DNA from 2 places in the Comamonas sp. Y33R10-2 genome. Region 2 is predicted to be linked to the other one. Evidence: riboswitches for the same ligand, from Rfam matches in the RefSeq annotation. Region 2 holds a riboswitch; the other holds the start of a gene.
The links. A riboswitch is a leader RNA that binds a small molecule or an ion and turns the genes downstream of it on or off. The one in region 2 is predicted to bind glycine.
Positions count from the first base shown of each region.

Region 1: linked by a shared signal. The riboswitch ahead of KUF54_RS08850 (trimeric intracellular cation channel family protein) and the one ahead of gcvT (glycine cleavage system aminomethyltransferase GcvT) in region 2 are both predicted to bind glycine.

Region 1 is NZ_CP079925.1:1,964,190-1,979,033, forward strand. Features, by position in the region: gene ssuD (FMNH2-dependent alkanesulfonate monooxygenase) at 1-1,170, opposite strand, end outside; gene KUF54_RS08810 (sulfonate ABC transporter substrate-binding protein) at 1,194-2,252, opposite strand; gene KUF54_RS08815 (sulfonate ABC transporter substrate-binding protein) at 2,273-3,307, opposite strand; gene ssuE (NADPH-dependent FMN reductase) at 3,572-4,168, opposite strand; gene KUF54_RS08825 (sulfate ABC transporter substrate-binding protein) at 4,234-5,271, opposite strand; gene KUF54_RS08830 (oxidative damage protection protein) at 5,415-5,690, shown strand; gene KUF54_RS08835 (radical SAM protein) at 7,413-8,777, opposite strand; gene KUF54_RS08840 (DEAD/DEAH box helicase) at 8,774-10,573, opposite strand; gene KUF54_RS08845 (acetate uptake transporter) at 12,327-12,896, shown strand; glycine riboswitch at 13,037-13,128, shown strand; glycine riboswitch at 13,142-13,261, shown strand; gene KUF54_RS08850 (trimeric intracellular cation channel family protein) at 13,313-13,978, shown strand; gene mnmC (FAD-dependent 5-carboxymethylaminomethyl-2-thiouridine(34) oxidoreductase MnmC) at 14,158-14,844, shown strand, end outside.
Region 2 is NZ_CP079925.1:1,710,766-1,725,609, forward strand. Features, by position in the region: gene KUF54_RS07715 (CopD family protein) at 66-536, shown strand; gene KUF54_RS07720 (MarR family winged helix-turn-helix transcriptional regulator) at 752-1,294, shown strand; gene KUF54_RS07725 (efflux transporter outer membrane subunit) at 1,384-2,844, shown strand; gene KUF54_RS07730 (efflux RND transporter periplasmic adaptor subunit) at 2,931-4,238, shown strand; gene KUF54_RS07735 (DHA2 family efflux MFS transporter permease subunit) at 4,333-5,886, shown strand; gene KUF54_RS07740 (energy transducer TonB) at 6,269-6,766, shown strand; glycine riboswitch at 6,887-6,997, shown strand; glycine riboswitch at 7,016-7,143, shown strand; gene gcvT (glycine cleavage system aminomethyltransferase GcvT) at 7,202-8,380, shown strand; gene gcvH (glycine cleavage system protein GcvH) at 8,498-8,872, shown strand; gene gcvP (aminomethyl-transferring glycine dehydrogenase) at 8,988-11,885, shown strand; gene KUF54_RS07760 (hypothetical protein) at 12,060-12,350, shown strand; gene KUF54_RS07765 (DKNYY domain-containing protein) at 12,511-13,191, shown strand; gene KUF54_RS07770 (ATP-binding protein) at 13,197-14,844, shown strand, end outside.

The DNA of each region.
Region 1 (14,844 bases), 250 kb from region 2:
CACCCTCTCGCGCCCCGGTGAGTAAAGATTGGCCACGGTCTCGCCAAATGGGCCGAATGGACCTAAAGGGCTGCCGCCAGCGAGCTTTTCCTGCACGTTCACCGGCAGCAGCGGAAAGACCAGCTCGGCAAAGCGATAGGCTTCTTCCAAGTGCGGGTAGCCCGACAGCACAAAGGTGTCAATGCCCAAGTCGGCATATTCCTTAATGCGATCCGCCACGGTTTGCGCGCTGCCCACAAGCGCCGTGCCCGCGCCACCACGCACTAAGCCCACGCCCGCCCACAAGTTGGGGCTAATCTCCAAATCCTTGCGGCTGCGCTTGGCGCCCCCTGCATGCAGTTGGGCCATGCGGCGCTGGCCTTCAGAATCCATGCGCGCAAATGCGGCCTGCGCCTGCACCACGGTTTCGTCTTGCACGCGGCTGATCAGGCGCTCTGCATCGGCCCAAGCTTCTTCATCGGTTTCACGCACGATGACGTGCAGGCGAATGCCGTATTGCAGCTTGCGACCATGGCGCTCGGCCTTGGCCCGCACATCGGCCAGCTTTTTAGCCACTTCAGCCGGTGGCTCGCCCCATGTCAGATAAGCATCGACTTGCTCGGCCGCCAAGTCGTGGGCGGCTGCAGACGAGCCACCAAAATACACGGGCGGATATGGCTTTTGCAGCGGCGGGAACAGCAGCTTGGCGCCCTTGACCTGCAGGTGTTTACCGTCATAGTCCAGCGACTGGCCATCATGGCTGCGTGCCAAAATCTCGCGCCAGATTTTGATGAACTCAGCGGACTGCTCATAGCGCGTGGCGTGGTCCAAAAACACGCCGTCACCTTCGAGCTCAGCCTGATCGCCGCCGGTCACGAGGTTGATCAACAAGCGCCCGCCTGAGAGCCGGTCAAAGCTGGCCGCCATGCGCGCTGCCAAACTGGGCTGGTGCAGGCCGGGGCGCACCGCCACCAAAAACTTCAGGCGTTTGGTGACAGGCATCAGGCTCGAAGCGATGACCCAAGGGTCTTCGCAAGAGCGGCCCGTGGGAATCAACACCCCTTCGTAGCCCAAGCTGTCTGCGGCGATGGCCACCTGCTTGACATAGTCAAAACTGAGCTGGCGGGCCCCCTCGCTGGTGCCCAGATAGCGAGAGTCACCGTGGGTAGGAATAAACCAAAAAACTTTCATGCGGATATCTCCTTGATGTTGTCTCAGCCCTTGGCGGGCACGATGGATGGGGAAAGCTGGGCGTAACTGGCGTACTCCGAAGCGCTGGGCTGCCAAACAATGTCAGCCACACGCACTTGGCGCGGAATCACGCCCAAGCGAAAAAAGGCGTCGGCCACGCGCTGCTGATCGGCCACGATGGCGGGGGTCAGCAGCGTGGTGGGCGAGCTGGGCCTGCGCGCAATAAAGCGGTTGACCACATTGGTATCCAGCCCGCTAAAGGCGGCCACCAGTTGCACCGCCTCTTTGCGCGAGGTCTGCACCAGTTGATCGGCGCGCGTTAACTCGTCAAACAAGGCTCTGATGAGTTGCGGGTGGCGCTCCACCAGCGTGCGAGATGCCAGGTAAAAAGAGTTGTTGCCCGACAGCCCTTCGCCGCTGCTGAGCACACGGGGGGTTAAAGCCACTTCGGTGGCGGCGTAAAACGGGTCCCAAATTGCCCATGCATCCACGCTTTTGCGCTCAAACGCGGCGCGTGCATCGGCGGGGGCCAGATAGATGGGCTGTATGTCGGCCCAAGCGACTCCGGCCTTGTCCAGCGCACGCACCAGCAAATAGTGCGCGCTAGAGCCTTTTTGCAGCGCAATGCGTTTGCCTTTGAGGTCGGCAAGCGTTTTAAGTGGCGAATCGGCCTGCACCAAAATGGCCGAGCTTTCGGGCTTGGGTGGCTCCGCCCCCACATAGCGCAGATCTTTGCCAGCGGCTTGCGCAAAGACCGGGGGCGAGTCGCCCGTCAAGCCAAAGTCCAAGCTCCCCACTGACAAGGCTTCCAGTAGTTGCGGCCCGGCCGGGAACTCCAGCCAGTTGATTTTGGTGGAGGGAAAACGCTTTTCCAGCACGCCATGCTGCTTGAGCACGACCAGATTGACGGCTGATTTTTTATAACCAATGCGCAGCTGATCGGGTGCACTTGAGACAGGCTTGGCCTGTGCATGCGCGTAATGGTCTGCCAGCGCCCAGCTAAAAGCCGTGGTGCCCAGCAGCTGTAGCGCTTGGCGACGCCCGCGCTGAAAACGGGGTTGAGAAATCGGTTGATTAGTCATCACCTACTCCTAGTCTTGCTTTAGCGCCCTGCCAGCAGATCCACAGGGGCTGCGTGCAAAAGGTTCAGTTTTTTAGGGATCAGCTTGAGATCAAAGAAGGTGTCGGCAATCTTTTGCTGCTCGGCCAAGATCTCGCCGTTGACCGCCTTGGTGCCAAACTCCGTGCGGCTCAAATACAGCTCGGTCACCGCAATGTCTAGCCCCAAAATTTGCGACAGATCTGCGGCCGCAGCGCTCTTGTTTTTGCTGGCCCAGCTGTCAATCGCCGCAATCTCTTCAATTGCAATGCGCAACACATCGGCATTGCGGCTGGCAAAGTCACGCGAGGTGAAGTAGTAAGCGCGGTTATTGGCTATGCCCTTGGCATCGGCCAGCAAACGCGCATCCAGCGACTTTTGCGCGGCGGCCAAGAAGGGGTCCCAAATCACCCACGCATCGACCGAACCTTTTTCAAACGCAGCACGCGCATCGGCCGGGGCCAAAAAGACGGACTGCACATCGCCGTATTTCAGGCCATGCTTTTGCAGCAGCTGGACCAAAAAGTAGTGAACGTTGGAGCCCTTGTTATAGGCAATGCGCTTGCCCTTGAGGTCGGCCACCGAGCGAATGGCCGAGTCCTTGGGCACGATCACCGCCTCCAAACCCGGGCGGGCCACGGTGGCGCCGGCATACACCAGCGGCGCACCGGCGGCCTGGGCAAAGATGGGTGGGGCTTCGCCCACATCACCAAAGTCGATGGAGCCGACGTTCAGCGCTTCCAGCTGCACGGGGCCGGCGTTGAACTCCACCCAGCGCACCGACACACCCAGCGGGGTCAAACGCTTTTCCAAGGTGCCGCGTTTTTTGAGGATAGAGAGCCAGCCTTTTTGGTGGCCCACGCGCAAAACCCGCGGTGCAGCCGCTGCGTTACTGCCGCTCTGCGCCAGCAGCGGGCTTGATGCCAAAGCCAGCGCTGAAGCGGCAGTCCCTGCCAGCCACTTGCGGCGGCTTGCGCTCAACAGTGGGGGCAAGACGCGTGAAGTGAGTGGGTTGCCGAATGGGTTGCGATCTGTCATAAGAAATTCACCTTTCAAGAAGTCGCAATCCACACACTTCAGCCGTACTTTGGGGCTGATTTCAGGCGCAAGTCGGCCTTCACAGTGCGGGGACTGCTATCCAATAAAACAAAGACATAGTTAAGCCAGCACTACCCCGGCAACAGCCATCAAGGGGGTAGTGAACAAGAGCCGCCCTTGAGCCAAGCTAGCGCCCTCCTCGCTCTATGAGAAGGAAGCGGGGTAGCTGCGCAGCCGATTAAGGCTCAGGGGGAGAGGAGATTTTTAGACACTACATCGCACATCAGTGAAGGCGATGTTTTCAAAGTTTTGCGAGGCGGCCCATTGCGCGCTGCGGCGCAAGTCGGTGGCCAGCAGTTCGGCGGCGTCGTCCAGCCGCTCTGCAATGTCGGGGTTCAGACCATAGCCGCCTTCAGGCAACAAGGGCACGCCTTGGTCGGTGGCGTAAATGCCCGGCAAGATATGGCGCGCAGCCAGCGACTGCAGCACGGGGCGCAGCGCATAGTCCAGCGCCAGCATGTGGTGCGGGCTGCCACCCGTGGCCAGCGGCAATACCAGCTTGCCCTTGAGTGCAGTCTGCGGCAGCACATCGAGAAAAACCTTGAGCAGGCCGCTGTAAGCCGCCTTGTAAACCGGCGTGGCAATCACCACGGCATCGGCTTGGGCGACGCGATCGGTCACGGCGCGAATTTCGGGGTGATCAAACTGGGCGTGCAGCAGGGCTGCGGGGTCCAGCTGGTTCAGGTGCAGCACCGGCTCGGTGCTCAGGCCCTGCGCCTGCAAACGGCTCGCCACGGCACTGAGCAAAGCGCTTGAGCGCGATGGCTTGGTGGGACTTGCGGCTATCAGCAAAATCGACATGAGTTGGCCTTGTTGTTTATCAAAAAAGGGGGCCCACAATCGCGCACGCCCCCTTTTCGTCTTACTTATTTTTTGGTGTAAATCTGGTCAAAGCTGCCGCCATCCGTAAAGTGCGCCTTGTCCGCTGCAGCCCAGCCGCCAAAAGCCTTGTCGATGCTAAACAGCTCCAGCTTAGGGAATTGGCTGGCAAACTCAGCGGCCACCTTGGCATCTGTGGGGCGGTAGAAGTTCTTGCCCGCAATGCGCTGGGCCTCTTCGGAGTACAGATACTTCAAATAAGCCTCGGCCACCACGCGGGTGCCGCGCTTGTCAACCACCTTGTCAACCACGGCCACCGAAGGCTCAGCCAGAATTGACAGCGGCGGCGCCACGATCTGGAACTTCTCTGGGCCAAACTCCTTAAGCGCCAAATAGGCTTCGTTTTCCCAAGCCAGCAGCACATCACCCAGACCGCGCTGCACAAACGTTACCGTCGAGCCGCGTGCGCCCGTGTCTAGCACCGGCACGTTTTTGTAGAGCTTGGCCACAAAGTCCTTGGCCTGCACATCACCGCCGTACTTGCGCTTGGCAAACTCCCAAGCGGCCAGATAGTTCCAGCGCGCACCGCCCGATGTTTTGGGGTTGGGCGTAATCACCTGCACGCCGGGCTTGACCAGATCGTCCCAATCCTTGATGCCCTTGGGGTTGCCCTTTTTCACCAAAAACACAATCGTCGAGCTGTAAGGCGCGCTGTTGTGCGGCAGGCGCTTTTGCCAGTCCGCCTTCACATTGCCGTTTTTAACCAGCACATCAATATCGCCCGCCAGTGCCAGCGTAGCCACATCGGCATCAATCCCATCAATGATGGAGCGCGCCTGCTTGCCCGAGCCGCCGTGCGACTGCTTGATGCTCACGTCCTGGTTTTGCGTCGCCTTCCAGTGCTTGGCAAAGGCTTGGTTGTAGTTCACATACAGTTCACGGGTCGGGTCGTAGGACACGTTGAGCAGCTGCACAGGCGCTGCACCTTGCGCATGGGCAGACAATGTAGACAAAACAGATAGGGACAAGCCAGCAATCAGGCCTGCAGCCAGAGGAAACTTGATAAAGTTGCGACGATTTTTCATTGGACTGTGTTCTTAGTGAATAGTTAACGGGCTACTTCCCCCCGTTGCTATGCATTCTTCATCTACAGTTTTAAAACTCAAACTACTAAGATTTCAGTTTGTTATAACCAAAACATCTGAATTCAACTAAGAGGACCCTACACATGGCACGCACCATTCACTGCATCAAGCTTGGTCAAGACGCTGAAGGCATGGATTTCCCCCCTGCACCCGGCGAGCTGGGCAAGCGCATCTATGAAAGCGTGAGCAAGCAGGCTTGGGCTGATTGGCTCAAGCACCAAACCATGCTGATCAATGAAAACCGCCTGAATTTGGCAGACGCACGTGCTCGCCAGTACCTGGCCCGCCAGATGGAAAACCATTTCTTTGGCGATGGCGCGGATGCGGCGCAGGGCTATGTGCCTCCTAGCGCTGACTAAGCTGGTCTTGCTCTGATAAAAAAGCCTCGGGTGTGAGTCCGGGGCTTTTTTGTTGTCTGGTGTTTTGATTTCTGCCAAATCAGCCTCTAGTGCTTATGCTTCCTGCACTAGCAGCTATCAAAATTACTCATGCTTTGTCGCCAGCGACAGAGGCCGGGTCTCGCCCCGGCAGGCAAGGTACTTTCTTTTGCTTCGCCAAAAGATAAGTACCCAAAGAAAAGGCGACCCTGCTGTCTGCGTCCCTACGCTACGTTTCACTTCGCTTCGGGCAAACCTGCGTCACGCAATTCAGTCTGCGGTGCCGCCCAACTCGCTGCGCGGCATTGCCGCTTCGCTCAGACAAACGGCGGCAAGTCAGATGACGAAGCAACGCTGTCCTGCGGCAGCGTTGCCCGCAGCCTGAACCGCGTGCCGCAGGCGCGGACACAAGGGGTTAGGAACCGGGAGCGGACGGCCTGCCGGATTTGTGACGAAATGGGCTTCTAGCCCTTATTTCACCTTGGGTAGCCGCTCTCTATTTTGCTAAAGAAGCTATCCCGGCTCCTTTGCCCTTTTGCCCGCGCCTGCGACGGCGGGCTCTTGTTGCGGGCGGCTGCACCGAAGAGTGCAGACGCATTCACCTCAGACTTGCGGCCGCTTGTTTGAACGAAGTGCTGCAAGCACGCAGTGAGTTGGGCCGCACAGAAACAAGAGGTTGGCGGCGCAGGTTTGACCCGTAGCGCAGCGAAGGGGACGCGGGCAGCAGGGTCAGGCTCTTTGGCTACTTTCTGGCCGCAGAAAGTAGCTTGCCTGCCGGGGCGAAACCCGGCTCCTGTCCGTCAATCAGGCATGAGTCCATGAATATCAGCCAAATCAGCCTCTAGTCATTGTGTTGATTAGATATGCAGCTATCAAATTAGCGGCATATCGTCGCCAGCGACAGAGGCCGGGTCTCGCCCCGGCAGGCGACCTTCTTTTCTTGCTCGTGCAAGCAAAGAAGGCAAAAGAACACGCCCCTACTGTCCGCGTCCCTACGCTACGTTTCACTTCGCTACGGGCAAACCTGCGTCACGCAATTCAGGCTGCGGTGCCGCCCAACTCGCTGCGCGGCTTTGCCGCTTCGCTCAGACAAACGGCGGCAAGTCAGATGACGAAGCAACGCTGTCCTGCGGCAGCGCTGCCCGCAGCCTGAACCGCGTGCCGCAGGCGCGGACACAAGGGGTAAGAGCCGGGAGCGGACGGCCTGCCGGACTTGTGACGAAATAGGCTTTTAGTCCGCACCTCACCTTGGGCAGCAGCTATCTATTTTGCTAAAGAAGCTATACCGGCTCCTTTGCCCTTTTGCCCGCGCCAGCGACGGCAGCCTCTTGTTGCGGGCGGCTGCACCGCAGAGTGCATACGCATCCACCTCAAATTTGCGGCCGTTTGTTTGAACGAAGTGCCGCAGGCACTTAGAGAGTTGGGCCACACAGCAACAAGAGGTTAGCGGCGCAGGCCTGCCCCGTAAAACCTGCGTCACATGGGTGGAGCGGACGACCTGGATGACTTGTGACGGAATTGACTTACAGCCGTATGTATTGAATACGGTAGTAACCATTCAATTTGACAGAAACTACCCCTGATATAAATTTTGCATCTATGTTTCTGCCCATGCCTGCGACCTCAGGGGATAATCGACTGCGCCAACACATGAGATTTTATTTCATATGAAACCAATAATTTTACTTAATCGAATTTATATTTTTAAATCGAAAAACTCAGATTATTTTTATCTTCATTTTTCAAATCGTACAAAAAATCATTATATAAATAATCTCTAGAGAAATATGAGAATTTTTTCAATTCAAAAAAATTTTTTGCACTCATAAATTCTCGGCTTATTTTCATCGAAAGTGATCTTGCTTCATGATGATCAATAGATGGGCTTAAATTTATCTGCTGAACCCCTTTGATACTATTAAAATCTGCAGGAGTAGCACCAAAGGATCTTAGTTGCTCCATATATGAAGCAACTTTAGTATCCCAACCATAAACAACAACTGGTCCAACAGAAACCCCAAAAATAAATTCTCTATGCTGATGAAGCCAATCCATAGTTTCTCGTACAGTAGCTGCACATTCACCCGCATAGAGTAAAATATTAACCTTAACTTTAATATTATTATTTTTAGCTTCCTTTAATATTAAAGAAGCTCTTTCCAAATATCTTTTTGGATTATTGGTTTTAGACATTTTTTTAAGTTGAACTTCTGATGCACTCTCCAAACCCAAATCAATAATTTTTAATCCTGAATCACTCAAAAAAGGTAATACTTGTGGGTTAATGGAGTCAACTCTAGACTCGGTCCTCCATTCTAGATGATCCAGCAAAACATGATGCTTCTTCACTTCATAAAACTTCTTACTCCATTCTTTTGATGGGATAAACATTGAAGCTTCAAAGTATGGTGTCATTTTTGTTAATGAATCATGAAGCAATGTCTCTTCAATTTGATTACACAAAATTTCCGGAGCAATCAATTTCTCTAATGGTTGATCTTTCTCCTGACAAAAAGAGCAACCCATCCCGCAACCCCTAGAAACCTCAATACTCGGCTGATATAGATATCTATTCTCCAAGACACTATAATCAAGTACTGAATGCTTCCCTGACGTGAGATTTTTTTTCAGTCTTAGTAAGAATTCATTCTCAATACCATTTAAATGAGACTCTCCCAATCCATCCGCAATATAGTCAACACGACCAATTTCTTGAACTAATTTTTGAGGTTCTCCATCTATCAACCATCTTCCTCCAATGATAATTTTTCTTTTTAAATTATCAGCCCTTATAAAATCAAGAAATTTTCTTGTCCAAGACAAAGCATAAAAACTAGGAATGGAAATAAATATTGGATTATCATTTTCAAAATATCCCAATCTTTTGTAATGATTGAAAAATTCCAATGGCTGATAAAAATGGCCCTGAACTTGAATGCAAGGGTAGCCTTTATTTGAAAAATAAGTTGCTATTGTCAGCAAACCATAGTTCAAATACATATTTCTTCGGTTAATCGAGGTATTAGATTTTCTAGTAACCTCTTGCCCAGCAGATACAAATAAGATCATTGATAAATAATTTTCTGAGTAGCACGAGTCGAAGCCACATAAACCAACCTAGCCTCCAACGCCCCATCCTTCTTCACATCCCGAGCCTTACGCTCCTCATCCGAAGTAACAACCGCAACCACAGGCCACTCCAGCCCCTTGCTCGCATGCATGGTCATCACCTTGATGGAATCGTGCGTAGGTTGAAAGTCCCCCGCCCTCTCCCGCACCCGGTGCGGCAAACCCTTGCGGCGCAGGGCGTCGGCGCAGACAAACATTTCGTCCTTATGGCGACACAGCACGGCCATCTCCCCCCAGGCATGGCCTTGGGCATGCTGGTCAGCCAGCAAATCGGCCACGCGGCCTGCGCGGGCGTAGAGGGTGGGCAGGTCGATGATGATGGGTTCCGGGCCTTCGCGGCCACAGCTCAGTGGCTTTAAGAGCGGAATGCCGTCTTCGTCCTTGGCGTCTTCGGGGGTGAGCATGTCACCCGCCACGCGGTGGGCCAGTTGCAGAATCTGGCGCGTGTTGCGGTAGTTGATTTTGAGAATGGTGGTGCGGCCCGGCGCCTGTATGCCCACGCTTTTCAGGCTGAAATTACGCTTTTGACCCCGGTCGTAAATGCTTTGCGCGTCGTCATACAGCAGCAGCAGGCTGTTGGTGGCGGGGTCCACCATTTGGGTGACAAGGCGCAGCCATTCGGGCGCAAAGTCATGGCCTTCGTCGATGAGGATGGCGTGGTATTGGCCAGCCGGGATGTGAGCTTTGTCCACGGCGGCAATCAGGCAACGGACGTACTCTTCCATCTTGGCGTCCACATTCCAGTCGATTGCGTAGCTCGGCAGTTGCTGGTAGCTCTTGAGCTGGGCGTACACCCATTTGTGAAAGTGGCGCACATGCACGCGCTCAGACAGGCCTTTTTCGGCGATGCTGGCGGCGAGTTTGACGGCCAGCGGCTCGTTGTAGCAAAGCACCAAAATCGGCTTGCTGCCCGGGCCTTGGGTCTGCGCTAAGTGCTCGGCACGGTAGCCCAGGATCATGGTTTTGCCCGAGCCTGCCACGCCGTGAATGACGCGGTGGCCGTCGCCCAAGCTGCGGGCTAGCTGCTCTTGCTGCAAGTCCATCACGCGCATGATGTCGGGCAGCTCATCCTCATCGGCCGCATCGTTGCCAAACAGGGCTTGCTGTTGGGGCACGCGCACTTCGGGGAAGAGTATCCAGCGAATACGGTCTAGCTGCGGCAGGGTGATGGTGCGGCCAAAGCTGTGGGGGAACATGTCCCACAGCCGCTGCTGAAAGGCTTCGGCATCCACGACTTCCACCATTTCGTCTTGGCAGATGACGAGGTGCGCAGCAATTGCATCGCCCAGCCCCGCCGCATCAAACTGCTTGCGCGTGATGCGGGTAAAAACCACGCCATGCCCCCAAGGAAAGGCCAGCTTGCCTTGGTGCGGACCATCGCCATCAATAAGCTGGGGGTCGCGCTCCAAGGCGTTGATGACCTGTATGGCACAGTGCCGCGCTTGCTGCAGCGGGCTCATCACCACTTTGACTTGGCCATCGACCAAAATTTCAAAGCGCTCGCGGGTGGCGCTGCGAATGGTGTCGAGGTGCCAATCTTTGGTTTCCAAAATCAGCGCACCCCGGCGCGGATGCACCACCACAAAGTCAGGCCTTGTCTGTTTGGGGCCAATGGGCACATCCCACCAGAGCAAGTAATCGTCTTCGAGTTTTTGCTGCAAACGCTCTGCCAAGCGTTTTTCACCACTCGTCATCCGCCCCGCGCAACTGCTGAGCGCGGGTATCAATACCGCCATTGCCTCCACCCTTCACTTGTATCTTCTTGTTTCAAGGATGAGGGGTTATAGCCGATAGCCCTTCTGGAATTCTTTCAAAACCTTCAAAGTGCATGCTCACATGGACTTCTAGCCAAGCTTGTGCTTGCGGTGGCTCGCTATCTATTTGGAGTTGCAGGGAGATGACGATGCAACGCTGTCCTGCGGCAGTGCTGCCCGCAGCCGAACCGCGTGCCGCAAGCGCAGACATAAGGGATGGAAGCCGAGAATGGACGGCCTGCCGGACTTGTGACGGAATCCTCCTCTAGTGCTTATTCCACCTTGGGTAGCCGCTCTCTATTTTGATAAAGAAGCTATCCCGTATTCGGTATCTCGCCCCTTGTGCCCACGCCTGTGACGGCAAGTTCTTGGGGCTGGCTGCTGCACCGCAGAGTGCGGCAGCTTCGTGCTCTGACTTGCGGCCGTTTGTTTGAACGAAGTGCCGCAGGCACGCAGTGAGTTGGGCCGCACAGCCCCAAGAGCTTGACGGCGCAGGTTGCCCGCAGGCGAAGCCGAAGGGTCGTGGGCAGTAGGGGTGCTGCTCTTTGCCTACTTTCTGGCAGCAGAAAGTAGGTTGCCTGCCGGGGCGAAACCCGGCTCCTGTCGGCCAATCAGGCATGACGCCAAAAAATCAACCTAAATCAGCCTCTAGTCATTGTGTTGATTAGACATACAGCTATCAAATTAGCTGCATATCGTCGCCAGCGACAGAGGCCGGGTCTCGCCCCGGCTGGCGAGATACTTTCTTTTGCTTCGCCAAAAGATAAGTACCCAAAGAAAAGGCGACCCTACTGCCTGCGTCCCTCCGCTGCGCTACGGGCAAACCTGCGTCACGCCATTCAAGCTGCGGTGCCGCCCAACTCGCTGCGCGCTTGCAGCGCTTCGCTCAAACAAACGGCGGCAAGTCAGATGACGAAGCAACGCTGTCCTGCGGCAGCGCTGCCCGCAGCCCAAACCGCGTGCCGCAGGCGCTGACACAAGGGGTGGAAGCCGGGAGCGGACGGCCTGCCAGATTTGTGACGAAATAGGCTTTTAGTCCGCACCTCACCTTGGGCAGCAGCTATCTATTTTGCTAAAGAAGCTATCCCGGCTCCCCCGCCCTTTTGCCCGCGCCTGCGACGGCGGCCTCTTGTTGCGGGCGGCTGCACCGAAGAGTGCAGACGCATCGTCATCACTTCTGCGGCCGTGTGTTTGAACGGAGTGCCGCAGGCACGCAGTGAGTTGGGCCGCACAGCAACAAGAGGTTGGCGGAGCAGGTTTGCCCCGTAGCGTAGCGAAGGGGACGCGGGCAGCGGGGTCAGGCTCTTTGGCTACTTTCTGGCCTCAGAAAGTAGCTTGCCCGCCGGGGCGAAACCCGGCTCCTGCCGGTGAATCAGGCATGTGGCAAAAACAAGCTAAATCCGCCTCTAGTGCTTATGCATCTTGCACTAGCAGCTATCAAAATTAACTTCATTGCGTCGCCAGCGACAGAGGCCGGGTCTCGCCCCGGCTCCTACTCTTCAATCAAGCATGAGGCAGAAATATCAGCAAAATTAGCCGCTAGCCTTTATATCGATTAGACATAACGCTATCAAATTTATTATTTCTTTATCACCAACGATGCGCAAAACATAGTGGTTATTACGTAGATAAAAACCAAAGCTGACACCTTGATGTCAGCTCCTTATTCTCAGAAATAAGGGAATTCCCCGACAGTACAATTCACGCTCAAAAAAACCGAACGAGATTATTGGTGATGAATAATACTTATACCCTGAAAGACAACACAGCCAACCCATTACCGCTGGGATTATTTGGCTTTGCAATGACCACGATTTTATTAAATATCCACAATGCTGGATTTTTCCCGGTCGACAGTATGATTATGGGAATGGGCATTTTCTTTGGCGGTGGCGCGCAGTTTATTGCGGGTGTCATGGCTTGGAAGAAAGGCAATAATTTCGCCAGCGTCGCCTTTATGGCCTATGGCGCATTTTGGCTGACCTTGGTTTTCTTATGGCTGGCACCCGGTGTTTTTGGCGCCGCAAAACCTGATGCCACTTCTATGGGTTGCTATTTAGCCATCTGGGGCATGTTTACGGTTATCTTTTTCCTGCAAACATTAAAGGGTCACACCACCGGCAAACTGCTGTTCGGCTCCTTGGCTATTTTGTTTTTCTTATTGTCTGCCTCTTACTTTACGGGCAGCACTAGCATTCTCAATATCGCCGGCTGGGTGGGTATTGTCTGCGGCTCACTGGCTTTTTATGAAGCTTCGGCCATCATGATTAATGGCGCTTACGAAAAGACAATTCTTCCGCTTTAATCATCAAGCAATAAAGCGATAGCTCTCAAAAGCGCTGCTGGTGGATTGCCAGCAGCGCTTTTTTATGGACTAAAACTGAAGGGCAAAAGCAAAACGAAGCCATGAGTCGCTAAAAGCGCCTTACGGCAGGCTAGAATCGCGCCCATCCTGCGGGAGAGAGGGGTCTGCAACGGCTCCCGCCGAAGGCGCAAACTCCCATAATCGCTCAGGCACTAAGAACCGCAGGTGGGCCAGACAAGGCCCGGATATCGCCAACTGGAGAGCAGCCCGCAATGCGCAATTTGTAGGGCTCACCGAAGGGGCAAGCATGACCGCCACGATGGTGCTTATGCGCAACTCTCAGGTAAAAGGACAGCGGGAGAGGCACGCCAGACAACCCGCTGATGCGAGTGGCTGGTTTATTTTCAAGAGCCTTCATGCTTCCCTCTATCTCTTTGCTGGACTCGTTCCAGGCCTCTAATTTCACCGTCATGCTGGCCATCTATTTGGTGGCCATTGCGGCAGAAGCCATGTCCGGCGCACTGGCTGCGGGCCGGCGCAATATGGATATCTTTGGCGTTGTTGTCATCGCCTTCGTCACCGCTTTGGGCGGCGGCACCATTCGCGATATGGTGCTGGGCCACTACCCGATTGGCTGGACGCAGCACCCCGAATATGTGTACTTGGTCATCAGCTTTGGCCTGCTGACCACGCTGGTCGCACGCCACATGGTCAAGCTCAAACAGGTGTTTTTGCTGCTGGACGCCATGGGCTTAATCGCCTTTTCGCTCATCGGCTGTAATACCGCGCTAGAGCTGGGCTACCCCACCATCGTTGTCATCATGGCGGGCATGATTACCGGCATCAGCGGCGGCATTTTGCGCGACGTGCTGTGCAACCAAGTGCCCGTAGTCTTCCGCCGCGAGCTGTATGCCAGCGTGTCGCTGGCCGTGTGTTTGATGTTCCTCGGCCTGCGCTATCTGGAGGTAAGCCCCAACGTCAGCACCATCGTCTGTTTTATCGGGGGTCTGGCGTTTCGTATGGCAGCTATTCGTTTCAAGTGGCGCCTTCCCGTCTTTTCCTATCAGCAACGCTGGGAATAAGATGAAGCACCCCCTGTGGCGCTGTGCGCCTTCCCCCTCTCTCGCTTCGCGGAATGGGGACGATGCCCTCGCCGCAAGGCGGCTCTTGCCCGGCATCTCTAATGCTGGAGCGCGCCAGTTTTTAAGCATCACGCCCTGTGAATGCACCTTCCTCTGCCATGCCTGAACCCATCACATGGATGCCTGACGGCACTCCCTATAACACCCGATTTGGCGATCGCTATCACAGCGAGGATGGCGGGCTGAAGCAAGCCAAGCAGGTGTTTTTAGGCGGCTGCGGCCTGCCCGCTGCATGGGCCAACGCGCCGCAGTGGCGCATTTTGGAAACCGGGTTTGGCTTTGGCCTGAACTTTCTGGTGACCTGGGCGGCCTGGAAGGCAGACCCGCAGCGCGCAAGGCTGCTGCATTTTGTCTCGGTAGAGGCCTTCCCCGTCTCACGCGAAGACCTGCTTCGATCCTTGCCAGCCGATGAGGAACTGCGCAGCTTGGGCCTGCAACTGGCCGATCAATGGTGGGGGCTGCTGCCGGGCGTACACCGCCTGTCTTTTGACAACGGCCAAGTGCTGCTGACGCTTTATATCGGCCCGGCGCAGATCATGCTGCGCAAGCAGCAGCTCACAGTTGATAGCGTCTATCTCGATGGCTTTTCACCCCAGCTCAACCCCGAGTTGTGGGATGAAGACGCCATGAAAAACATCGCCCGCCACTGCCGCCGCGGCACGCAGCTGGCGACTTGGTGTGTGGCTGGCAGCGTTCGGCAGGCTTTAAAGACTCAGGGTTTTGACGTTCAAAAAATCGCGGGCACGCCGCCCAAGCGCCATAACCTGCAAGCCAGCTACAACCCCGCGTGGGAGCCACGCCAGCGC
Region 2 (14,844 bases):
GTTTACCGCTTCTGGCGCCACCGTACTCACCTTCAAAAACGCACTCACACCCAAACCAACACCCCATGCTTTTTATTCTGCTCAAACTTGTTCACCTTTTGGCCGTCATCATCTGGGTGGGCGGTATGTTTTTTGCGCATTTCTTTTTACGCCCCTCACTTCAAACTCTGCAGCCACCTGAGCGCGTAGTGCTAATGCATGGCGTACTCCAGCGTTTTTTCACTTGGGTACTGGCACTCATCGTGGTCGTACTCGCATCGGGCATAGGCATGATTGGCAGCGTTCACGCCATGGCCGCCAAGGCCGGTGCGCAGTTCAATATGCCGGCCTCTTGGGTCGTGATGAGCATCTTGGGCGTGGTGATGATGGCCGTGTTTGGCCATATCCGCTTTGCCCTGTTCAAGCGCCTTGATGCTGCCGTTCAAGCCAAAGACTGGCCCGCAGGCGGCAAGGCACTCGACAGCATTCGCAAGTGGGTGTCCCTGAACCTCGCTATTGGCCTCGTGATTGTGGTGGTGCTGCGCGTGCCGCTGTAACCCTCAACGCACTCTAGCGCCCAGCCCTGTATGGCTGGGCTTTTTTTTGCCTGTGCAGCGCATTTCAAGCAGTTTTTCCGTACCACCGTATATGCATCAAGCACATACCGCTCTTATTTGAGTAGCAAGGACAACATCGCAAGTTAAAGCATTGCTGACATTTTTAAATGTTTGATCAATAATTGCCAAATCAATCATTGATTAGACAATTAATAGTGCCCCAACTGCCAAACACACCCGAACGCATCATCGACCCACTAGACGAGTCAAGTGCCTTCTACCAATCAGGGGCTTACACACCTGACCAAAGCATTGGTTTTTTAATGCGTCGGGTACTCGGATCCATCCTGCAGCAAGCCGATGCACAGCTGGCCGAGCATGGCCTGACCTATGTGCAATGGCTGCCCCTGTACAAGCTGCTAATGGACGCGAATACCAACAGCAGCGACTTAGCCAAGGCGCTAGGTATGGACCCCGCATCGGTCACCCGCGCACTTGACCGCATTGAAGCCAAAGGCCTGCTGCGCCGCGAACGCTCCAGCAGCGACCGGCGTGTCGTGCACCTGGCGTTGACTCAAGAAGGCAAACGCGTCGCCACGCACGTACCCAAAGTACTCACTCAGGTGCTCAACGGGCATCTGAGCGGTTTTAGCCACAGCGAATGCACGCTGATGCTGTCCATGCTCCAGCGCATGCTGAGCAATGGCGATGCATTGCGCGAGGCCATGACCCAAGCCCCAATAAACATTCACGAATAAAGCCCACACCCAGCTCGAAAATCAGGGCAGCCTGATTCGATGATTCCCCCTCCCCGCCCTATTTCAATAAAAACCACTGGCACTTTCCCATGACCTTACTTACTCAACGCAAGACCTATGCCCTCGCTGTATTGGTCACCGCAATGGCTTTGGCAGGCTGCGCCTCTCAAGGCCCGGCCCACACACCGCTCGCCAAGTTGGCTGCGGCAGATATTGGCCTTGCGGACAACAACCCAGTTACTGCAGCAGACGCTAGTGCGCTCAGCTCCGTCCAATGGTGGTCTGGGCTGGGCGACGCGCAGTTAAACCAACTCATCGACCAAGCGCTCACCGGCAGCCCCAGCCTTGCCGCCAGCAACGCCCGCTTTGACAAGGCTGCAGCGCTGGCCACCGCTAGCAGCACCGTCAGTGACATTCGCGGCACCTTGGGTGTAGACGCCACCCGCCAGCGCTACACCGCCAACGGAATGATCCCCGCGCCCATTGCTGGCAATATCTACAACAGCGGCAACGTGCAGGCTGGCCTGTCCTGGACACCTGATTTTTTTGGCAAGCACTCCGCTGAGCTGCAATTGGCACTGGGGCAGGCCCGCGCGGCCAAAGCAGACTCCGCCGCTGCCGCCAACCAACTGGCTGCGCAAGTGGCGCGCAGTTACATCGCACTGGCACGACTCATTGCCCAAAAAGAAGTGGCTGAGCGCACGCTGGGCCAGCGCCAGTCACTTTTAAATTTGAGCGTGCAGCGCACCCAAGCGGGGTTAGACAGCCAAGTTGAGCTGACACAGGCCCAAGCTGGCATGCCCGATGCCAGCACACAAATTGAAATGCTCAACGAGCAAATCACGCTAACGCGCCGCACCCTTGCCGTGCTGTGCGCGCAAGCCCCTGATGCGCAAAATGCGCTCTCGCCCCAACTGGCTGGCCTGCGCCTTCAAGCCGTGCCCCAAGTGCTGGGCGCTGACCTGCTGGGCCGCCGCCCCGATGTGGTGGCCGCGCGCTGGCGTGTGGAGGCTGCCACACAAGGCATTAATGCAGCCAAGGCCGACTTCTACCCCGATGTGAATTTGAGCGCTTTTGTGGGCCTGAACGCGCTGGGGTTTGATCGCCTGTTTCAAGCTAGCTCACGCCAGATGGGCATCACACCGGCGCTGCGCCTGCCCATTTTTGATGGCAAACGCCTGCGCGCGCAGTTGCGCGGCAAGCAAGCTGATTTGGACACCGCCATTGCTCAGTACAACGGTGCGGTGCTGGATGCGGTCAAGCAGGCCGGGGACTCGATTGCCTCTGTGCAGTCACTGCAGCGCCAGCAATCGCTGCAAACCGAATCGCTTTCTAAAGCCGAACGCGCCTATGACTTTGCCGTGCAGCGTTACCGCGCAGGTCTGGGCAACCAAATCACGGTGCTGAACACCGAAACCCAACTTATCACCCAGCGCCGCCTCACCGTGGACCTGCGCGCCCGCGAGCTAGACACCCGCGTGGCGCTAGCCGCAGCACTGGGCGGCGGCTGGATCGACGAGACCTCAAACCTAGCTATTCAGAACCACTAAGCACCCTCTTCATTTCTGGGCACAGCAGCAAAAAACTGCGCCCTGGCCGCAAAACCACTCATACAGATAACAAAGCGCCCATCATCATGACTGACAACCAAGCACCCAAGGCTGCACTAGCTCCCACTCCGGCTTCCACTCCCGCCTCCGCATCACCTACCGCCAACCCCACTGCTCGCCGCAAAGGCCTGACCATCGTCGCCGCCGCCGTGGCCGTCGGTGCCATCGCCTGGGGCGGCTGGCACTGGATGGTGGCCCGCAACTACCAAACCACAGACAACGCCTATGTCGCGGGCAATGTGGTGCAAATCACGCCCCAAGTGGGCGGCACTGTCATCAGCATTGATGCCGACGATACCGACTATGTCAAAGCCGGTCAGCTACTGGTACAGCTCGATCCTGCCGACTATTTGGTGCAGCTGGCGCAGGCTGAATCTCAACTGGCCCAGACTGCGCGCCAAACCCGCACCCTCTACGCCAACAACGCCCCGCTGGCCGCACAAGTCGCCCAGCGCGAAGCTGACTTGCTGCGCCTAAAAACCGATGCAGCCAAGGCCAGCGACGATGTAGAGCGCCGCCGCCCCCTAACCGCCACAGGCGCTGTCGGCAAGGAAGAGTTTGATCACGCCAAAGCTATCGCCACAGGCGCCAGCAACGCCGTAGCCGCTGCCGATGCAGCCGTGCGCGCCGCCAAGGCCCAGCTAACCGCCGCAGAAGCCCAAACCAAGGGCACGACAGCCGAAGATTCCCCCGCCGTGATGGCCGCAGCCGCCAAGGTACGCGAGGCTTATTTGTCGCTGCAGCGCACACGCCTGATCTCCCCGGTAGATGGCTATGTTGCCAAACGCGGCGTACAACTGGGCCAGCGCGTGGCTGCGGGCTCGCCCATGATGACGGTGGTTGATTTACACAAGCTCTGGGTAGACGCCAATTTCAAGGAAAGCCAGTTGGCCGACCTGCGCATAGGCCAAAAGGTGGAGTTAACCGCCGACGTCTATGGCGACAAAACCACCTATGAAGGCTCTGTCGTAGGCTTGGGCGCTGGCACTGGCGCCGCTTTTTCTTTACTGCCCGCACAAAACGCTACCGGCAACTGGATCAAGGTGGTTCAGCGCGTGCCTGTGCGCATCAGCTTAGAGCCCGCAGCCCTTCAACAACACCCGCTGCGCGTAGGTTTGTCTATGGAGGCCAAGGTCCACATCAGCAACAAAGACGGTCTCACTTTGGCCAATGCTCCCCGCACAACGCCTGTGGCACAGACCACTGTGTATGACGGCACGCTGGCGCAGGCCGAAGACCGCATTCAGCACATTATTGCGGGCGACAAGCTGCCAGCGCTGACATCGCTCAGCAGCGCGGCCGTCGCACAAACAAAGCAGCCAGCAGCCCAATAAGACGCGGAAATCAGCCATGACTTCCCCGTCTTCCCCATCTACAGCCTCTTCCGCTTCAGCCGAAGGCAGCAGCAAAGCGCCGCCGCTGCCTCCCATGGCCATGCCCGCCATTCCGCCACTCAAAGGCGCTCCGCTGGTTTTGGGTACGCTGGCCCTGTCGTTGGCTACCTTTATGAATGTGCTGGACTCCTCCATCGCCAACGTGGCCATTCCGGCCATTGCAGGCGATGTGGGCGTGAGTCCCAGCCAAGGCACTTGGGTCATCACCAGCTTTGGCGTGGCCAACGCCATCTCCGTGCCGCTAACGGGCTGGCTCACCCAGCGCTTTGGCGCCGTGCGCCTGTTCACCATGAGCGTGCTGCTGTTCGTGCTCACCTCTTGGCTGTGTGGCTTTGCACACTCGCTAGAGATGCTGGTGTTCTTTCGCGTGCTGCAAGGCTTGGTAGCGGGGCCGATGATTCCTCTTTCGCAAACCCTGCTTTTAGCCAGCTACCCACCGGCCATGGCGGGGGTGGCGCTATCACTTTGGGGGGTCACCACGCTGGTGGCCCCTGTGGTGGGCCCACTTTTGGGCGGCTGGATTACGGACAATATCTCTTGGCCGTGGATCTTCTACATCAACGTGCCCGTGGGCCTGCTCTCAGCCGTCATGACTTGGAGCTTGTACCGCAGCCGCGAGACGCCTACACGCAAGCTTCCCATCGACACCGTAGGCCTGAGCCTGCTGGTGCTCTGGGTCGCGGCGCTGCAGATGATGCTGGACAAGGGCAAGGAGCTGGACTGGTTTGCCTCCACAGAAATCATTGTCTTTGCCGTCATTGCCGTCGTCGCCTTTGCCGTGTTTGTGGTTTGGGAGCTGACCGACGCCCACCCGGTGGTGGACCTGCGCCTGTTCAAGCTGCGTAACTTTGCGGCGGGGTCGATTTCGCTGTCGATTGCCTATGGCCTGTTCTTTGGCAACGTGGTGCTGCTGCCGCTGTGGCTACAGCAATGGATGGGTTACACCTCCACCGCAGCCGGCCTGGCACTGGCTCCCGTGGGGATACTGGCGATTTTGTTGACGCCCATCGTGGGCCGAAAAGTCTCCGTCTGGGACCCGCGCAAGATGGCCACCATTGCCTTTATGGTTTTTGCGCTGGTGCTGTGGATGCGCTCGCAATTCACCGTTGAGACGGACTTTGCCCACATCCTCATTCCCACGCTGATTCAGGGCGGGGCCATGGCCTTCTTCTTTATTCCGCTAACCACCATCACCCTCAGCGGGCTGACGCCGGACCGCATTCCGGCAGCTGCTGGCCTATCCAACTTTGTGCGCATTACGGCGGGTGCTATGGGCACCTCCATTGCCACCACGCTTTGGGAAAACCGGGCCGCCATGCACCACGCTCACCTGACTGAGCTATTGGTTCAAGGTCAGGGCACGTTTGCCGTCACCGTCAAAAATCTGCAGGCAGCGGGCATGAGCACCGAGCAAGCTTATGCGCAGATCAACCGGCTGATTGACCAGCAAGCCTTCACCCGCGCGGCGGACGATATCTTTCTGGCATCGTCCTTTTTGTTCCTGAGCTTGATCGCCCTGATCTGGTTCACCAAGCGCCCTGCTGCACAGGCCGGCGGCGCAGCAGATGCCGCCGCTGGCGCGCACTAGGGTCTGTTGAGATTTGCTCGGAGTCGCGAAGGATGCAGGCCGGTTGCCAATCTAGGCGTGCGACGCAGTGCGGGTGCTATCCCGCACAAGGCGCGCAACGACGAGTGGCGGCCGGCCTGCCTCCTTCCCTTCGGGTTGCCGCGGTAAGGGGCTGCCTGCGGCGTTGCCCACCTTTGCAAGGCATGAGCCTTGCTGCAGGCGTGCGCCTTGCATCCAACCCCTTGCCACCGCAACGCGATCTTCGATCAATTCTCAACAGACCCTAATCAACGCAGTCAGAACTTCAAGCAAAAAGAGCTGCCAGTGCTTTATTGATAAGCACTGGCAGCTCTTTTTTTGAGAGTAAACAAGTTCTTTTTGGAACTTGGGCAAAAATACGCTCATGACTATTGCAACGTTCTCCCGCCCTGCGGCCCTGCGCGCCCTCACCATCACCAGCGCTCTCGCAGCCTTGATGCTGGGTGCCTGCACCACTACAGCACCAGGCAAGCCCAGCCATACGCAGAGCGTGGAGACCACTGTGAGCCAGCCCTCATGGCCGCAATGGACAGGCACAGAATGCGCTCCTCTGAGCCAACTGGATCAACAGCCCCAGCTGCGCCGCCACACAAGACCGGCCATCCAATCCAAATGGTTCCCTGATGGGCTCACAACCAAGGTTACCTTCTTGCTTGAAGTCACCCATGAGGGCAAGCTGGGCCGCGTTACCTGGCAACCAGCCGATACCGACCCGCGAATCGTGAACGCCATCCAGAAATCGCTGGCGCGCTGGAAGTTCAAGCCCGGTATGCGCGATGGTCAGCCCGTCACCTCCTGCTTCGAGCAGCCTTATGAGTTGATCTTTCCGCCCATCAATACGCCGCAGGCAGTGATGCCTTAGCTGCTTGCAAGCTTGCCTCAAGGCATGAGCATTGCCGCGATTGGCGCACCACACCCCGAGCTAACGTAAACCCTAGACCCCGAAAAATTCTTCAAGGCGATACAGGGACTTCCACTAGAATCGCCACCGTCAGGAGAGAGTGCCTACAGCTTCACGCTGCAACGCACCGCCGAAGGCGCAGGCACCCCACCCGGTGCCCAAACGCTCAGGCAAAAGGACTGACGACCGCTGCTGCGCTCAATGCCGGCAGCGTTCCTTGCTGGAGAGAGATGCCGCACTACGTCATTACGCTAGGCGATGGCATCCACCGAAGGAGCAAACCGCCCAACTTCACTGCGGCGGTGAATCTCTCAGGTAAAGCGGACAGCAGGGCAAGCTCGCTAGGCATGGCATCGCCATGCATGGCCACTCATTTTGGTTTTATGACCGGAGCGCTTGCCTGTGACTATTGCCGCTACTACTTCGAACACCGCTTCCGATACCGCTTCCGATATTTCTTCGGGCCTGCGCACCACGTCACTGTTCGCCCTGCACCAGAAACTGGGCGCCCGCATGGTGCCCTTTGCCGGCTACTTCATGCCCGTGCAGTACCCACAGGGCTTGATGGCCGAGCATCTTCACACCCGCAAGGCCGCAGGCCTGTTCGATGTCTCGCACATGGGCCAGTTGCTGCTGCGCGGTCCCGATGGTGCGGCAGCGCTTGAATCGCTAATGCCTGTTGACGTCATGGGCCTTGGTCTGCACAAGCAGCGCTACGGCCTGCTGCTCAACGAGCAAGGCGGCATTCTGGACGATCTGATGTTCGTCAACCGTGGCGATGACTTGTTCCTCATCGTCAACGGCGCCTGCAAGGCCGAAGACATTGCGCATATTCAAAAGCATATTGGCAGCCGCTGTGAAGTCGTGCCCCTGCCCGAGCACGGCTTGCTGGCACTGCAAGGCCCGCAAGCCGTCACCGCTTTGGCGCGTCTGATTCCCAGTGTGACGTCGCTAGTCTTTATGACTGGCAACCACTTCGACTGGCAAGGCCACGTGCTCTACATCACGCGCAGTGGCTATACGGGTGAAGACGGTTTTGAAATTTCCGTGCCCGGCAAAGCCGCCGAAGCGCTGGCCCAAGCTCTGCTGGCCCAGCCCGAAGTCGCCGCTATCGGGCTAGGCGCACGTAACTCGCTGCGCCTTGAAGCAGGCCTGTGCTTGTATGGCAACGATATCGACACCACCACTACGCCGGTAGAAGCCACTTTGAACTGGGCCATGCAAAAGGTGCGCCGCCCCGGTGGCGAGCGCGAAGGCGGCTTCATCGGTTCAAGCACGGTGCTTGCGCAGCTACAAAATCCGCAGCAGCTCAACCGCAAGCGTGTGGGACTGGTGGCCTTAGAGCGCATCCCCGTGCGTGAGCCAGCCGAATTGCAAAACGCGACCGGCCAAAAAATTGGCCACATCACCAGCGGCCTGCTTAGCCCCACCTTAAATCAGCCTGTAGCGCTGGCCTATGTGCAGCCCGACTATGCAGCGGTAGACACCGAAGTTTTCGCCATCGTGCGCGGCAAGCAAGTTCCTATGAAGGTCGCGGCCACCCCCTTTGTGCCAACGAATTACTACCGCGGCTAAGCAATCTACGCAGAACAACCCGCTAAGGCTCAGAGCGCCACCAAACGCCGCTAAAGTGCGCGCTGGACCTTTCTCAAAAAATTCGATTCAACTGAATCCACCATCTGGAGCCCTTCCATGAGCATCAAATTTTCCAAAGAACACGAATGGATCAACATCGCTGACACCAATGCCGCCATCGTCGGCATCACCGTCCACGCACAAGACGCGCTGGGCGATGTGGTGTTTGTGGACCTGCCCGAAGTTGGCGCAACCTTCAACGCAGGCGATGTTGCTGGCGTGGTCGAGTCCGTCAAGGCCGCCGCTGACGTCTACATGCCCGTGACCGGCGAAATCGTTGAAGTCAACGAAGAACTGCGCAACGACCCATCGCTGGCTAACAGCGACCCGCTGAACACTGGCTGGTTCTTCAAGGTCAAGCTCAGCAACGTGAGCGAGTTAGATGGTCTGATGGAAGAGACCGCTTACAACGACTTCGCCAAAGACAATTAATTGGCACACGGCCTTTGCATCAGCGAAGGCCGTTTTTTTATGGCAAACGCCCGCAGCCTCTTACCCGTGCAAGCCGGCGCCTGCCAGTCACAGCTTTAGAGAATAGGTCCCTCCCATGCTGATGTCGCCCCCCGTCGCTTCGCTCGAATCTCTGGAAAATGCCAGCGAGTTCATCCCCCGCCATATCGGCCCTGATACAGACGAGCAGCAAAAAATGCTGGCCGTCATCGGCAAGCCCACGCTAGACGCTCTGATTCGCGACGTGGTGCCCGCCTCCATCGCCCGGCCCAAGCCGATGGACTTGCCCGCGCCAGTGACAGAAGCGGCTGCGCTGGCTGAGCTAAAAGCCATTGCTAGCAAGAACCAAGTACTCAAAAGCTTTATTGGTCAGGGCTACTACGGCACGCATACGCCGGGAGTCATCCTGCGCAACATCTTGGAAAATCCCGCCTGGTACACGGCCTACACGCCGTATCAGGCCGAAATCTCGCAAGGCCGTATGGAGGCACTGGTCAACTTCCAGACCATGGTGACCGACCTCACCGGCATGCCGATTGCCAATGCCTCGATGCTGGACGAAGCAACGGCCGCTGCCGAGGCCATGACACTGGCCAAACGCTCGGTCAAGTCCAAAAGCAACCGCATCGTGCTGGCGGGCGATCTGCACCCGCAAACCATTGAAGTCATCCAGACCCGCGCAACGCCCATTGGCATTGAAGTGGTCGTGGCTAATAGCAAAGAAGAGTGGGAAGCCGCGCTGGCGGGCGACCTGTTCGCAGCAGTCATCCAGTACCCCGCATCCAGTGGCTGGATTGTGGACTGGAAGGCCGATGTGGATGCCATCCACGCCAAGCAAGCCGCTGCGATTGTGGCCACCGATCTGCTGGCCCTAACCCTGCTGACGCCGCCCGGCGAATGGGGTGCCGACATTGTGGTGGGCAACAGCCAGCGCTTTGGCATGCCCATGGGCGCAGGTGGCCCGCACGCCGCCTTCATGGCCTGCCGTGACGAGTACAAGCGCTCACTGCCCGGGCGTCTGGTGGGAGTCAGCGTCGATGTGCATGGCAAGCCTGCCTACCGCCTGGCGCTGCAAACCCGCGAGCAGCATATTCGCCGCGAAAAGGCCACATCGAATATCTGTACGGCGCAGGTGCTGCCCGCAGTGATTGCCAGCATGTACGCCGTCTACCACGGCCCTCAAGGCCTCAAGCGCATCGCCCAGCGCGTGGCACGTTTCACCGCCATTCTGAGCCGTGGTCTGGCGCAACTGGGATTCAGCGCTCACCACCATGACACGGCATTCGATATGCTGAGCCTGCACACCAAGGGCGCTACGAATTCCATAGCTGCTCACGCTGTATCCAAGGGCGTTAACCTGCGAAAAGCCTTTGATGAATATCTGTGCATCAGTCTGGACGAAACCACGACCCGCGCCGATGTGGAGCTGATCTGGAGCATCTTCGCCAAAGACGGACAAGCCCTGCCGACTATTGAAGCGATGGACGAAGGCGCGCCTTCGCTGATTCCCGAGGCACTGCAACGCCAGTCTGCCTATCTGACCCACCCGGTCTTTAACACTCACCATTCCGAAACTGCCATGCTGCGCTACATCCGCAGCCTGAGCGATAAAGATTTGGCACTGGACCGCAGCATGATCCCGCTGGGCAGCTGCACCATGAAGCTGAACGCCACCAGCGAGATGATCCCCATCACCTGGCCAGAGTTTGCCAACATCCACCCGTTCGCCCCGGCCAGCCAGTTGCAAGGCTATGCTGAACTGGATGAGCTGCTGCGCGGCTGGCTATGCCAGGCCACCGGCTACGCCGGCATCAGCCTGCAGCCCAATGCAGGCTCGCAAGGTGAATACGCAGGGCTTTTGGCCATCAAGGCCTTCCACGAATCCAAAGGTGAAGCGCATCGCAATATCTGCCTGATCCCCAGCAGCGCCCACGGGACCAACCCTGCCAGCGCGCAAATGGTGGGCCTGCAAGTCGTGGTCACCAAGTGTGACGACAACGGCAACGTGGACATGGACGACCTGAAGGCCAAGTGCGAACAGCACAGCGCCAATTTGGCCTGCATCATGATCACCTACCCCAGCACGCATGGCGTGTTCGAAACTCAGGTAAAAGAGCTGTGCCAGCTGGTACACAGCCATGGCGGCCGCGTGTATGTGGACGGCGCCAATATGAATGCACTGGTCGGCCTTGCCGCGCCCGGCGAGTTTGGCGGCGACGTGAGCCACCTGAACCTGCACAAAACCTTCTGCATTCCCCACGGCGGTGGCGGCCCCGGCGTGGGCCCTGTTTGCGTGGTGCAAGACCTAGCTCCCTTCCTGCCCGGCCATGCCACGGGTGGAGATACTCGCAAAGTAGGAGCAGTCAGCGCAGCCCCCTTGGGCAATGCAGCCGTTCTACCCATCAGCTGGATGTATATCCGCATGATGGGCGAGCCGGGCCTCAAACTCGCGACCGAAACCGCCATCTTGAACGCCAACTACATCAGCGCGCGCCTGCAAGCGCACTTCCCCACGCTGTATGCAGGCGAACACGGCCATGTGGCCCACGAGTGCATTCTGGATCTTCGTCACTTCAAGGAGAGCTGCGGCGTGATGGCCGAGGACGTCGCCAAGCGTTTGATTGACTATGGCTTTCACGCGCCAACGCTGTCCTTCCCCGTGCCCAACACGCTGATGGTGGAACCGACTGAGAGCGAAAACCTGTACGAGCTGGACCGCTTTATCGACGCCATGATCGCCATCCGCGCCGAAATTTCCGAGATCGAAGCAGGCAAGCTGCCGCAGGACGACAACCCGCTCAAAAACGCACCGCACACCGCCGAAGTGCTGCTGACCACCGAGTGGAACCATAGCTACAGCCGCGAGACTGCCGCCTATCCCATGCCCGCCCTGCGCCGCGCCAAGTACTGGAGCCCCGTGGGCCGCGTGGACAACGTCTACGGCGACCGCAACCTGTTCTGCAGCTGCGTGCCGATGGGCGAATTCGAGAACTGATGACGCAGGTGCGTTGAATTGGTCGCTGCCATGAATGGCCCTCAGCCCATCGCGATACGGCTGATGGGCCATTTTTCATTCAAACATCATGGATATGACTGACCTACTAGCTCTCGCAAAGTATCTGAAGCTGGAACCTGCAGCGCATATGCAGACGTTGAACCCGGCCTTGAGTTGCGTTACCCCCAAATTCCGCCTGAATATCTGGACTTTCTGCAGCGCTTTGTGAAGCTAAAGACACCCGACGAAACCACATGGTTCAACAGCACGCAGGACTTCAATGGAGACACTCTCACATCCGAATTTGCGTGGAATGAATTTGAGCTTCTGTCACTGGAGGCCCTAGCCGGTGATACACCAAGCCAGTCAATGATTCGAGACTTCTGGAATGCACACCTCCCCATCGTTCTGTCCGTCAGGCATAGCTATGCCTACTTTGCGATTGGCGTAGCAGATCACAACTGAGGGCAAGTTTTCTATGGGGAAGAGCCGGAATATGAAGAAACTGTGTGCATTGCGAACAGTTTTCCCCAGTGGATACAGGCACTGACACAAGGACGGCTTGAAGAAAAATATGCCGCATTGTTGAGTCCCGCCCCCCAGGAAACACATGAATAAGCCACCCTTGATCTCCATCGACTTTCAATCCATCGGTCAATTTGACAAGGAGTCTGCTTTTTTTGAGCCCGCCAGCCAGACCTTGCTGACGTATTGGACGGACGCAAACAAAGTCTATTGGCGCGCCAATGAGGTTGCCGCAGATCTGGCCAGTTTTGTGTGCCTGAGCAAGATTTTTGCCAAAGACAGCCGGCATTGCTTCTTGCATCACCGCAAACTCCAAAAAACCGACGTAGCAACATTTACCGCGCTCAACGACTGCTACGCCAAAGACAAACAATCTGTTTGGACCGTGGGCGGAAGCCATGTTTTCCATTTGCAAAAAACAATCAAAGGTGCAGATCCCAAAAGTTGGCGGTTTATAGATCTGGACAACGGCTTCTCGCGCGATGAGCGATCCATCTTTCGTCTGGAAAAGCGCTGGGCCGAGGCAGACGTGGACAGTTTCCGCCTGGAGATGCTGGCGCTGGACGACCTGCCACCCATTGCATACCCAAGGGATAAAGGCAGCTTTTCCTCATATCTGGTCAGCGAGCCACGCTTCAACAAGTCAAGGATGAAGCCTGCGGCAACTGACTGCCACTTCATACAGGACATGCGCAATCCGGCCTCTAGGTATGTTGCAGATTGCATCAAGCGCTTACACTGCCGGTGTTTTATGACCCCTGCGGGTCTGCAGCCCCATTGAGTCCTATGAGCAGCCCCAGTCAAGCGCCCCCAAACTCCACCGACGCATCAAGCGATCTGCCCCTGCACGCCTTGCTGGCACCTACAGCAGCTGCACCCGTCATGGTCACCGAGATACGACCCATCGTCCCCGATGACGATGATCCTTTGCATGCACTGGTGGCAGAACTGCGCAACTACCAACACGAGTTGGAGTTGCAAAACGAGGTGCTCAACTACAGCCAGGCGGTTGCGGAAAGTGCCTCGGAACGCTTTGAAACGCTGTTTGCCAGCATTCCCCTGCCTCTCTTGGTGGTGGATGAATACGACTTGGTCGTCCAAGCCAATGCAATGGCACACCGGGCGTTTCAGCCCACAGAAAAAGACCGGCTGCTGGTGAATTTCAAGCCTTTTGTGCACGCCAAAGATGCTCAACGCGTGCAGCAGGCCTTCGCGCAGGCGAAAACCGCAGGTCGCGCGGATGTGCATGAAGTTGTTTTCCAGATCACCGAAAGCTATGCCCTCTGCGGTGACTTGCATGTGGCTGGCGTTGTCGTGCCCCAGCAAAGCGGCCCGCCCACTTGGCAGTATCTGTGCGCTGTAGTGAACCAAGGCCCACTGCTGGCCGAACGCAAAACCCTGCAAGAGCGCAACCAGCAACTACACACTAGCGAGCGGCGGCTGGAGTCAGTCATCAACTCCTCGCTGGACGCGATCATCTGTGTCGATCAGCGCCAGCGCATCACCGTTTTCAATCCCACGGCGGCCGCCCTTTTCTTGTGCTCTCCGCAAGATGCGCTGGGCAGCCCGCTAGAGCGATTTCTTCCTGACTCCTCTCGCGCCCTCGCCTTTGCCTCGCTGACTACGCAGGCCGTGCTGGGCGAAATGACAGGCATGACCATGAGCGGGCGAGAGATTCCAGTTGAGATCAGCGTCTCCTTTGAGCACCACAGCAGCGGCGACACCACCACCACCATTTTCGCCCGCGACCTGACAAGCCGCAAACGCTCTGAAGCCCAGCGCAGCGCACTAGAGACGCAATTGCGCGAATCGCACAAGATGCAGGCCGTAGGTACTATGGCTGGCGGCATTGCCCACGACTTCAATAACATCGTGGGCGCCATTTTGGGCAATGTAGAGCTAGCTAAGGCTGATAACGCGGGCAACCCCGCAGCCATGGAAAGCCTGCGCGAGATTGAAAAAGCCGGGCGCCGCGCCCGTGATCTGGTGCGCCAGATTCTGACCTTTAGCCGAAACGACCTGCCCGAACGCCGTCCCGTGCAGGTGCAAGAAATTATGTCCGACACGGCCCGCCTGCTGCGCGTTAGCTTGCCGCCCTTCATCGGATTGCAGCTGCTTGAGGTCGACAATCTGCCCCCTTTGATGGCCGACCCCACCCAAGTGGAGCAGGCCTTGTTCAATCTCTGCAACAACGCCATGCAGGCTATTGGTAGCCAACGCGGTCTCATCCAGATGCAGGCCATGCGCATTACTCCAGACAGCTACCAATGTGAGCGCTTGGGCCTGCCAGTGGCCCAATACCTAGCCTTCATCGTGCAAGACTCTGGCCCCGGCATGGATGCTGTGACCCAGCGGCGCATCTTCGAGCCGTTTTTCACCACCAAGCCCGTGGGCCAAGGTACAGGCCTGGGTTTGGCCGTGGTACACGGCGTGA